3 regions of the Gottfriedia sp. OAE603 genome follow, and region 1 is predicted to be linked to each of the others. Evidence: a T-box and tRNA genes for the amino acid it is inferred to sense, from the RefSeq annotation. Region 1 holds a T-box; the other regions hold tRNA genes.
What was found. A T-box is a leader RNA that pairs with one kind of tRNA and senses whether it is charged. The one in region 1 lies ahead of serS (serine--tRNA ligase), so its partner is inferred to be a tRNA-Ser.
Positions count from the first base shown of each region.

Region 1 (3,314 bases):
TTGGTATGATCATACTAATTTCTGCAATAAAAAAATGGTTGGATATGTGGAATACTCCACAATTTAAAATGAATGCTAAAACACTCTAAATAAAAAAGCAGGTTGTCACAGAAAAACTAATTATCGTGACAACCTGCTTAATTTTTATTTAATAACTTCTTTTCCACCCATGTATGGACGAAGCACTTCAGGAATGACAATTGAACCATCTGCTTGTTGGTAGTTTTCTAAAATAGCAGATACTGTACGACCGATTGCCAGACCAGAACCATTTAATGTATGAACAAATTCTGGCTTTCCTTTCGGTTCACGACGGAAGCGAATATTCGCACGTCTTGCTTGGAAGCCTTCAAAATTACTACAAGAAGAAATTTCTTTGTAAGCGTCATAGCTTGGTAACCAAACTTCAATATCATAAGTTTTTGCAGAAGAGAAACCAATATCACCAGCACACAATGTGATAACACGGTATGGTAATTCTAATAATTGAAGCACTTTTTCTGCATGAGCTGTTAATTTTTCTAACTCAATATAAGATTCTTCTGGTTTAACAAAACGAACAAGTTCAACTTTATTAAACTGGTGTTGACGTATTAAACCTCTTGTATCACGACCAGCAGATCCTGCTTCAGAACGGAAGCATGCACTATATGCTGTATATGCAATCGGTAATTGTGAGCCATCTAAAATCTCGTCACGATGGTAGTTTGTAACTGGTACTTCCGCAGTCGGTACTAAGAAGAAATCTTCTTTTTCAATACGGAATGCATCTTCTTCAAATTTTGGAAGCTGACCAGTCCCAATCATACTTGAACGATTTACAAGGTTTGGAGGTAACATCTCTGTATAACCATGCTCTTCAGTATGCAGATCTAACATGAAGCTAATTAAAGCACGCTCAAGTTTTGCCCCTAGACCTTTATAGAATGTAAAACGGCTACCCGTAACCTTAGCACCGCGCTCAAAATCTAGAATATCTAGATCTACGCCTAAATCCCAGTGTGGTTTCGGTTCAAATTCAAATTTACGAACTTCACCGATTCTACGAATTTCTACGTTATCATCTTCAGTTAATCCTTCAGGAACTGAATCACTTACTAAGTTTGGAATTGTAAATAGAATTGCATCCAGTTGCTCTTCTAACCCTCTAATTTCTTCATCTAGGTCTTTAATTTTGTCGCCCACTTCACGCATCTCAACAATTAAAGCCTCAGCATCTTTTTTCTCTCGCTTTAAAACACTGATTTCTTGACTAACTTCATTTCGGCGACTTTTTAAACCTTCAACCTCAACAAGTAGTTCTCTACGCTTTAAATCTAAGTCTTCAAATTTTTCAATATAGCTTACATCTCCACCACGTAACTGTAATTTTGCTTTTACATCTTCAAAATTGCTACGTAATAACTTAACGTCTAACATTTTCATTCCTCCTATTTTTCTTAGTTGTCTAAAGGATGCTAAAAAAGAATACAAAAAAGCCCTCATCCCTATAAAGGGACGAGAGCTACCCGCGTTGCCACCCTAATTGAAGAATAATAAATAATTCTTCCACCTTAGTATAGTTTAACGGACTATATAACCGGAGTTATTTACTAACTAAAATCAGTATTCCACAACTCGCTCAAGAATGGATTCACAAGACTTCATTATCGGTTTGCACCAACCACCGACTCTCTAGAAATTAAGAACTTGTTACTATTTTCTTTCATCGCTTTAGACAATTAAATTTTATTATAATTTACTATAAGCATTTACATTTTTCAATAGCTACATACTTAATTTAGCATTTTTTTCTTTAACCATGCTTACAAAGTAATTCATTAAGCGATAATCGTTTGTTAATTCCGGATGGAACGATGCAGCCAACATATGATTTTGTTTAACAGCAACAATATTACCATCATGCTCTGCTATTACTTCCGCATCACCAGATACTGAACGAATAAATGGTGCTCTAATGAATACCGCCGGAAAGTCTTCACATACTCCTTTTATAGGAATATTCACTTCAAAACTATCTACTTGTCTACCAAATGCATTACGCTCTGAAACCATATCCATTACGCCTAGGTGTACTGTATCATCATTTGCAATTTCTTTTGAAAGCAAAATCATGCCAGCACATGTACCAAATGCAGGTAAACCATTTTCAATTTTATCTTTTAATGGCTGTAGTAAACCAATATGGTCAAGTAACTTACGCATTGCAGTACTTTCTCCACCTGGTAACACAATTCCATCTAATCCTTCTAAATGCTCTACACGCTTCACAATTACCGCTTCGGCACCTGATGCCTTAATTGCATTAATATGTTCTTGAACTGCTCCCTGTAAAGCTAATACACCAATTTTCATCGTGTCACCAACTTAAATGCTACGGTCTTGCATACGATCAGCAGCTGCAAGTTGTCTCATATCGATACCTTTCATAGCTGGACCTAAGTTTTTAGAAAGGTTTGCAATTAATTCATAATCTTGATAGTGAGTAGTAGCTTGTACAATCGCACTAGCAAATTTTTCTGGGTTTTCTGATTTGAAGATACCAGATCCTACGAATACACCATCAGCACCTAATTCCATCATTAACGCTGCATCAGCAGGAGTTGCTACTCCACCAGCTGCAAAGTTAACTACCGGTAAACGGCCAAGTTCTTTAATTTGAAGTAATAATTCATATGGAGCGCCAAGGTTTTTCGCTTCAACCATTAATTCATCAAGTGATAATCCAACAACTTTACGGATTTCTCCATTAATTTGGCGTAAGTGACGAACTGCTTCAACAATGTTTCCTGTACCAGGCTCACCTTTTGTACGAAGCATAGATGCACCTTCACCAATACGACGAAGTGCTTCACCTAGGTTACGACAACCACAAACAAATGGAACTGTGTAATCAGATTTATTAATGTGGAAGATATCATCAGCAGGTGATAATACTTCACTCTCATCAATGTAGTCTACTCCCATTGCTTCTAAAACGCGAGCTTCAACGATATGTCCAATACGCGCTTTAGCCATTACAGGAATGCTAACTGCGTTTAAAATTTCTTCAGTAATACTTGTATCAGCCATACGAGCAACTCCACCAGCTGCACGAATATCAGATGGTACTTTTTCTAAAGCCATAACTGCAACTGCACCAGCTGCCTCTGCTATCTTAGCTTGTTCAGCATTTACTACGTCCATAATAACGCCGCCTTTTTGCATTTCTGCCATGCCACGTTTTACACGATCTGTTCCTGTTAAATTCATTGTCTTGCCCCTCCATTATTAAAACATTCTAGGTAACAAAATTATTTACGATTTTCTCCCAT
Region 1 covers NZ_JBEUNN010000001.1:4,102,638-4,105,951, forward strand. Annotated here, with positions in the region: gene cstA (carbon starvation protein CstA) at 1-89, shown strand, start outside; gene serS (serine--tRNA ligase) at 145-1,419, opposite strand; T-box leader at 1,491-1,718, opposite strand; gene pdxT (pyridoxal 5'-phosphate synthase glutaminase subunit PdxT) at 1,768-2,355, opposite strand; gene pdxS (pyridoxal 5'-phosphate synthase lyase subunit PdxS) at 2,368-3,252, opposite strand.

Region 2 (3,314 bases), 640 kb from region 1:
TTGAATTTTGGTACAGCTTGTACAGGATAGGTAGGAGCCTGAGAAGCCGGAGCGCCAGCTTCGGTGGAGGCGTCGGTGGGATACTACCCTGGCTGTATTGAAATTCTAACCTAGAGCCGTTATCCGGCTCGGAGACAGTGTCAGGTGGGCAGTTTGACTGGGGCGGTCGCCTCCTAAAGAGTAACGGAGGCGCCCAAAGGTTCCCTCAGAATGGTTGGAAATCATTCGAAGAGTGTAAAGGCATAAGGGAGCTTGACTGCGAGACCTACAAGTCGAGCAGGGACGAAAGTCGGGCTTAGTGATCCGGTGGTTCCGCATGGAAGGGCCATCGCTCAACGGATAAAAGCTACCCCGGGGATAACAGGCTTATCTCCCCCAAGAGTCCACATCGACGGGGAGGTTTGGCACCTCGATGTCGGCTCATCGCATCCTGGGGCTGTAGTCGGTCCCAAGGGTTGGGCTGTTCGCCCATTAAAGCGGTACGCGAGCTGGGTTCAGAACGTCGTGAGACAGTTCGGTCCCTATCCGTCGTGGGCGCAGGAAATTTGAGAGGAGCTGTCCTTAGTACGAGAGGACCGGGATGGACACACCGCTGGTGTACCAGTTGTTCTGCCAAGAGCATGGCTGGGTAGCTATGTGTGGAAGGGATAAGTGCTGAAAGCATCTAAGCATGAAGCCCCCCTCAAGATGAGATTTCCCATAGCGTTAAGCTAGTAAGACCCCTGAGAGATGATCAGGTTGATAGGTCAGAGGTGGAAGCGTGGTGACACGTGGAGCTGACTGATACTAATCGGTCGAGGACTTAACTAACAAGTTTGATAATGACATTATCTAGTTTTGAGGGTACAAAAAATCATTCAATCGTTAAAAAATATTAGCAAAAAGTTATTGACTTTAGTTGGTATTTTGGTATAATGATTATTGTCCCAAGAAATTGAATCAAGTGATGATAGCGAAGAGGTCACACCCGTTCCCATACCGAACACGGCAGTTAAGCTCTTCAGCGTCGATGGTAGTTGGGGGTTTCCCCCTGTGAGAGTAGAACGTCGCTTGGTTTGATGGAGGATTAGCTCAGCTGGGAGAGCACCTGCCTTACAAGCAGGGGGTCGGCGGTTCGAGCCCGTCATCCTCCACCATATGCCGACTTAGCTCAATTGGTAGAGCAACTGACTTGTAATCAGTAGGTTGGGGGTTCAAGTCCTCTAGTCGGCACTCTTTTGAGCCATTAGCTCAGTAGGTAGAGCATCTGACTTTTAATCAGAGGGTCGAAGGTTCGAATCCTTCATGGCTCACCATTTTATAGTAAAATATGCGGGTGTGGCGGAATTGGCAGACGCACCAGACTTAGGATCTGGCGCCTATGGCGTGGGGGTTCGAGTCCCTTCACCCGCACCATTTACTTTTTAAACAGTATATATGCGGAAGTAGTTCAGTGGTAGAATACAACCTTGCCAAGGTTGGGGTCGCGGGTTCGAGCCCCGTCTTCCGCTCCACATATGCTGCCGGGGTGGTGGAATGGCAGACACACAGGACTTAAAATCCTGCGGGGGTTGACCCCGTGCCGGTTCGAGTCCGGCCCTCGGTACCATTTTTAATATGCGCCCGTAGCTCAATTGGATAGAGCGTTTGACTACGGATCAAAAGGTTATGGGTTCGAGTCCTTTCGGGCGCGCCATATTATTCAAAAAGCAAAAGATTACCTGTATTCTAAACGGGAAGTGGCTCAGCTTGGTAGAGCACCTGGTTTGGGACCAGGGGGTCGCAGGTTCAAATCCTGTCTTCCCGACCATTTTCATTTCGGGGCCTTAGCTCAGCTGGGAGAGCGCCTGCCTTGCACGCAGGAGGTCAGCGGTTCGATCCCGCTAGGCTCCACTTAAAAAAATTAAATTATGGCGGTGTAGCTCAGCTGGCTAGAGCGTACGGTTCATACCCGTGAGGTCGTGGGTTCGACTCCCTCCGCCGCTACTTTTAAGGACCTTTAGCTCAGCTGGTTAGAGCAGACGGCTCATAACCGTCCGGTCGTAGGTTCGAGTCCTACAAGGTCCACCACTAAATATGGAGTAATACCCAAGTCTGGCTGAAGGGATCGGTCTTGAAAACCGACAGGGGTGTAACAGCCCGCGGGGGTTCGAATCCCTCTTACTCCTCCATTTATTTTATTAAATTAATATTCATGGATCTAAATTAATTAGTATCCACATTATCGCGGGGTGGAGCACGAACGAATATGCTTCGAAGGAATAACTTCAGCATACCAATCGAGCTGCTACTTGCAAAAACATCCTGAGATTGGGATGGTCTTAACAAGTTAATATTCATGGAACTAAACTAATTAGTATCCACATTATCGCGGGGTGGAGCAGTCTGGTAGCTCGTCGGGCTCATAACCCGAAGGTCGCAGGTTCAAATCCTGTCCCCGCAACCAATTGGTCCCGTGGTGTAGCGGTTAACATGCCTGCCTGTCACGCAGGAGATCGCCGGTTCGATCCCGGTCGGGACCGCCATTTAAATTGGCTCGGTAGCTCAGTCGGTAGAGCAGAGGACTGAAAATCCTCGTGTCGGCGGTTCGATTCCGTCCCGAGCCACCATTTTAAATTTTATATTTAGTAATGTAATGCCGACTTAGCTCAATTGGTAGAGCAACTGACTTGTAATCAGTAGGTTGGGGGTTCAAGTCCTCTAGTCGGCACCATTATGGCGATCGTGGCGAAGTGGTTAACGCACCGGATTGTGGTTCCGGCATTCGTGGGTTCGATTCCCATCGGTCGCCCCATTACGCGGGTGTAGTTTAATGGTAAAATAGAAGCCTTCCAAGCTTCGGTCGTGGGTTCGATTCCCATCACCCGCTTTTTTATATAATATTTATGGGCCTATAGCTCAGCTGGTTAGAGCGCACGCCTGATAAGCGTGAGGTCGATGGTTCGAGTCCATTTAGGCCCACCATATATATTATATTATTTATTGTTCCGCAGTAGCTCAGTGGTAGAGCACTCGGCTGTTAACCGAGTGGTCGTAGGTTCGAATCCTACCTGCGGAGCCATTATAGAGAAGTACCCAAGTGGCTCAAGGGGCGCCCCTGCTAAGGGTGTAGATCGCTAACGCGGTGCGAGGGTTCGAATCCCTTCTTCTCTGCCATTTTAACGGCCCGTTGGTCAAGCGGTTAAGACACCGCCCTTTCACGGCGGTAACACGGGTTCGAATCCCGTACGGGTCATATCTAAAGCTCAGTTATTTGTGATAACACAGGTAACTGAGCTTTTTTAATTGTCTAAGAATATATGTTATATATCTTACTTCTAATATGACAAGCAGAA
Region 2 covers NZ_JBEUNN010000001.1:3,460,950-3,464,263, reverse strand. Annotated here, with positions in the region: rRNA gene ABID96_RS17715 (23S ribosomal RNA) at 1-810, shown strand, start outside; rRNA gene rrf (5S ribosomal RNA) at 940-1,055, shown strand; tRNA gene ABID96_RS17705 (tRNA-Val) at 1,061-1,136, shown strand; tRNA gene ABID96_RS17700 (tRNA-Thr) at 1,140-1,212, shown strand; tRNA gene ABID96_RS17695 (tRNA-Lys) at 1,220-1,295, shown strand; tRNA gene ABID96_RS17690 (tRNA-Leu) at 1,312-1,395, shown strand; tRNA gene ABID96_RS17685 (tRNA-Gly) at 1,419-1,493, shown strand; tRNA gene ABID96_RS17680 (tRNA-Leu) at 1,502-1,588, shown strand; tRNA gene ABID96_RS17675 (tRNA-Arg) at 1,599-1,675, shown strand; tRNA gene ABID96_RS17670 (tRNA-Pro) at 1,713-1,789, shown strand; tRNA gene ABID96_RS17665 (tRNA-Ala) at 1,800-1,872, shown strand; tRNA gene ABID96_RS17660 (tRNA-Met) at 1,892-1,965, shown strand; tRNA gene ABID96_RS17655 (tRNA-Ile) at 1,973-2,049, shown strand; tRNA gene ABID96_RS17650 (tRNA-Ser) at 2,058-2,150, shown strand; tRNA gene ABID96_RS17645 (tRNA-Met) at 2,349-2,425, shown strand; tRNA gene ABID96_RS17640 (tRNA-Asp) at 2,429-2,504, shown strand; tRNA gene ABID96_RS17635 (tRNA-Phe) at 2,513-2,588, shown strand; tRNA gene ABID96_RS17630 (tRNA-Thr) at 2,617-2,692, shown strand; tRNA gene ABID96_RS17625 (tRNA-His) at 2,698-2,773, shown strand; tRNA gene ABID96_RS17620 (tRNA-Gly) at 2,778-2,848, shown strand; tRNA gene ABID96_RS17615 (tRNA-Ile) at 2,867-2,943, shown strand; tRNA gene ABID96_RS17610 (tRNA-Asn) at 2,966-3,040, shown strand; tRNA gene ABID96_RS17605 (tRNA-Ser) at 3,045-3,135, shown strand; tRNA gene ABID96_RS17600 (tRNA-Glu) at 3,143-3,214, shown strand.
Region 2: it has a tRNA-Ser gene. The T-box ahead of serS (serine--tRNA ligase) is inferred to sense a tRNA for this amino acid. The anticodon was not compared.

Region 3 (3,314 bases), 3.5 Mb from region 1:
GCGTCCAAGCAATTAGGCTGATGTGTAGGCAAATCCGCACATCGTAAGGCTGAGTTGTGATGGCGAGGGAAATATAGTACCGAAGTTCCTGATTCTACGCTGCCAAGAAAAGCTTCTAGCGAGGAAATAGGTGCCTGTACCGCAAACCGACACAGGTAGGCGAGGAGAGAATCCTAAGGTGAGCGAGAGAACTATGGTTAAGGAACTCGGCAAAATGACCCCGTAACTTCGGGAGAAGGGGTGCTCTTTTGGGTGCAAGCCCGGGAGAGCCGCAGTGAAAAGGCCCAAGCGACTGTTTAGCAAAAACACAGGTCTCTGCGAAGCCGTAAGGCGAAGTATAGGGGCTGACGCCTGCCCGGTGCTGGAAGGTTAAGAGGAGGGGTTATCCCTTACGGGAGAAGCTCTGAATTGAAGCCCCAGTAAACGGCGGCCGTAACTATAACGGTCCTAAGGTAGCGAAATTCCTTGTCGGGTAAGTTCCGACCCGCACGAAAGGCGTAACGATTTGGGCACTGTCTCAACCATAGACTCGGTGAAATTATAGTACCTGTGAAGATGCAGGTTACCCGCGACAGGACGGAAAGACCCCGTGGAGCTTTACTGCAGCTTGATATTGAATTTTGGTACAGCTTGTACAGGATAGGTAGGAGCCTGAGAAGCCGGAGCGCCAGCTTCGGTGGAGGCGTCGGTGGGATACTACCCTGGCTGTATTGAAATTCTAACCTAGAGCCGTTATCCGGCTCGGAGACAGTGTCAGGTGGGCAGTTTGACTGGGGCGGTCGCCTCCTAAAGAGTAACGGAGGCGCCCAAAGGTTCCCTCAGAATGGTTGGAAATCATTCGAAGAGTGTAAAGGCATAAGGGAGCTTGACTGCGAGACCTACAAGTCGAGCAGGGACGAAAGTCGGGCTTAGTGATCCGGTGGTTCCGCATGGAAGGGCCATCGCTCAACGGATAAAAGCTACCCCGGGGATAACAGGCTTATCTCCCCCAAGAGTCCACATCGACGGGGAGGTTTGGCACCTCGATGTCGGCTCATCGCATCCTGGGGCTGTAGTCGGTCCCAAGGGTTGGGCTGTTCGCCCATTAAAGCGGTACGCGAGCTGGGTTCAGAACGTCGTGAGACAGTTCGGTCCCTATCCGTCGTGGGCGCAGGAAATTTGAGAGGAGCTGTCCTTAGTACGAGAGGACCGGGATGGACACACCGCTGGTGTACCAGTTGTTCTGCCAAGAGCATGGCTGGGTAGCTATGTGTGGAAGGGATAAGTGCTGAAAGCATCTAAGCATGAAGCCCCCCTCAAGATGAGATTTCCCATAGCGTTAAGCTAGTAAGACCCCTGAGAGATGATCAGGTTGATAGGTCAGAGGTGGAAGCGTGGTGACACGTGGAGCTGACTGATACTAATCGGTCGAGGACTTAACTAACAAGTTTGATAATGACATTATCTAGTTTTGAGGGTACAAAAAATCATTCAATCGTTAAAAAATATTAGCAAAAAGTCATTGACTTTAGTAGATATTTTGATATAATGATTAATGTCCCAAGGAAATTGAATCAAGTGATGATAGCGAAGAGGTCACACCCGTTCCCATACCGAACACGGCAGTTAAGCTCTTCAGCGTCGATGGTAGTTGGGGGTTTCCCCCTGTGAGAGTAGAACGTCGCTTGGTTCTGATTATTCCGCAGTAGCTCAGTGGTAGAGCACTCGGCTGTTAACCGAGTGGTCGTAGGTTCGAATCCTACCTGCGGAGCCATTTTGGAGAGCTGTCCGAGTGGCCGAAGGAGCACGATTGGAAATCGTGTAGGCGGGTAACCCTGTCTCAAGGGTTCAAATCCCTTGCTCTCCGCCACATTTAAATTAGGACTTCCAATAAATTGGCCCGTTGGTCAAGCGGTTAAGACACCGCCCTTTCACGGCGGTAACACGGGTTCGAATCCCGTACGGGTCACCACTTTTATATTATGGAGGATTAGCTCAGCTGGGAGAGCACCTGCCTTACAAGCAGGGGGTCGGCGGTTCGAGCCCGTCATCCTCCACCATATTATTAAATGAATATTCATGGAACTAAACTAATTAGTATCCACATTATCGCGGGGTGGAGCAGTCTGGTAGCTCGTCGGGCTCATAACCCGAAGGTCGCAGGTTCAAATCCTGTCCCCGCAACCAAATGGTCCCGTGGTGTAGCGGTTAACATGCCTGCCTGTCACGCAGGAGATCGCCGGTTCGATCCCGGTCGGGACCGCCATTTAAGTTGGCTCGGTAGCTCAGTCGGTAGAGCAGAGGACTGAAAATCCTCGTGTCGGCGGTTCGATTCCGTCCCGAGCCACCATCTTATTTTAAAAGATAAAAAATAAAAAATGCCGACTTAGCTCAATTGGTAGAGCAACTGACTTGTAATCAGTAGGTTGGGGGTTCAAGTCCTCTAGTCGGCACTCTTTAACCGGAGGGGTAGCGAAGTGGCTAAACGCGGCGGACTGTAAATCCGCTCCCTGTGGGTTCGGCGGTTCGAATCCGTCCCCCTCCACCATTTATTATAGGGGCATAGTTTAACGGTAGAATAGAGGTCTCCAAAACCTTTGGTGTGGGTTCGATTCCTACTGCCCCTGCCAATTTAATAATAATGGCGGTTGTGGCGAAGTGGTTAACGCATCGGATTGTGGTTCCGACACTCGTGGGTTCGATTCCCATCAGTCGCCCCATATAAATTATTGTAGCAATTAAGTGATATAAGTATATATTACTTTATATAATATATAAATTGATGGGCTATAGCCAAGCGGTAAGGCAACGGATTTTGATTCCGTCATGCCCTGGTTCGAATCCAGGTAGCCCAGCCACATGCGGAAGTAGTTCAGCGGTAGAATACAACCTTGCCAAGGTTGGGGTCGCGGGTTCGAGCCCCGTCTTCCGCTCCATATTACGGCGGTATAGCCAAGTGGTAAGGCAGAGGTCTGCAAAACCTTTATCATCGGTTCAAATCCGGTTACCGCCTTTTTAATTTTCCCATGCCGGGGTGGTGGAATGGCAGACACACAGGACTTAAAATCCTGCGGGGGTTGACCCCGTGCCGGTTCGAGTCCGGCCCTCGGTATCAAAAAAACCTCTTACAAATGTAAGAGGTTTTTATATTCAGATATAATTGGACAATTAATAGGTCATATACTATAATTGTTGTATATCGTTTTGGCGGTGTGGTGGAATGGCAGACACGGTAGACTCAAAATCTATTGTCTTCACGGACGTGCAGGTTCAAGTCCTGTCACCGCTATCATATAAAATAGAAAGAAGGATTTTGCTGTATGCAAGATCCTTTT
Region 3 covers NZ_JBEUNN010000001.1:642,728-646,041, forward strand. Annotated here, with positions in the region: rRNA gene ABID96_RS03150 (23S ribosomal RNA) at 1-1,423, shown strand, start outside; rRNA gene rrf (5S ribosomal RNA) at 1,554-1,669, shown strand; tRNA gene ABID96_RS03160 (tRNA-Asn) at 1,679-1,753, shown strand; tRNA gene ABID96_RS03165 (tRNA-Ser) at 1,758-1,849, shown strand; tRNA gene ABID96_RS03170 (tRNA-Glu) at 1,877-1,951, shown strand; tRNA gene ABID96_RS03175 (tRNA-Val) at 1,964-2,039, shown strand; tRNA gene ABID96_RS03180 (tRNA-Met) at 2,090-2,166, shown strand; tRNA gene ABID96_RS03185 (tRNA-Asp) at 2,170-2,245, shown strand; tRNA gene ABID96_RS03190 (tRNA-Phe) at 2,254-2,329, shown strand; tRNA gene ABID96_RS03195 (tRNA-Thr) at 2,360-2,432, shown strand; tRNA gene ABID96_RS03200 (tRNA-Tyr) at 2,443-2,527, shown strand; tRNA gene ABID96_RS03205 (tRNA-Trp) at 2,536-2,609, shown strand; tRNA gene ABID96_RS03210 (tRNA-His) at 2,624-2,699, shown strand; tRNA gene ABID96_RS03215 (tRNA-Gln) at 2,763-2,837, shown strand; tRNA gene ABID96_RS03220 (tRNA-Gly) at 2,841-2,915, shown strand; tRNA gene ABID96_RS03225 (tRNA-Cys) at 2,922-2,992, shown strand; tRNA gene ABID96_RS03230 (tRNA-Leu) at 3,008-3,091, shown strand; tRNA gene ABID96_RS03235 (tRNA-Leu) at 3,186-3,268, shown strand.
Region 3: it has a tRNA-Ser gene. The T-box ahead of serS (serine--tRNA ligase) is inferred to sense a tRNA for this amino acid. The anticodon was not compared.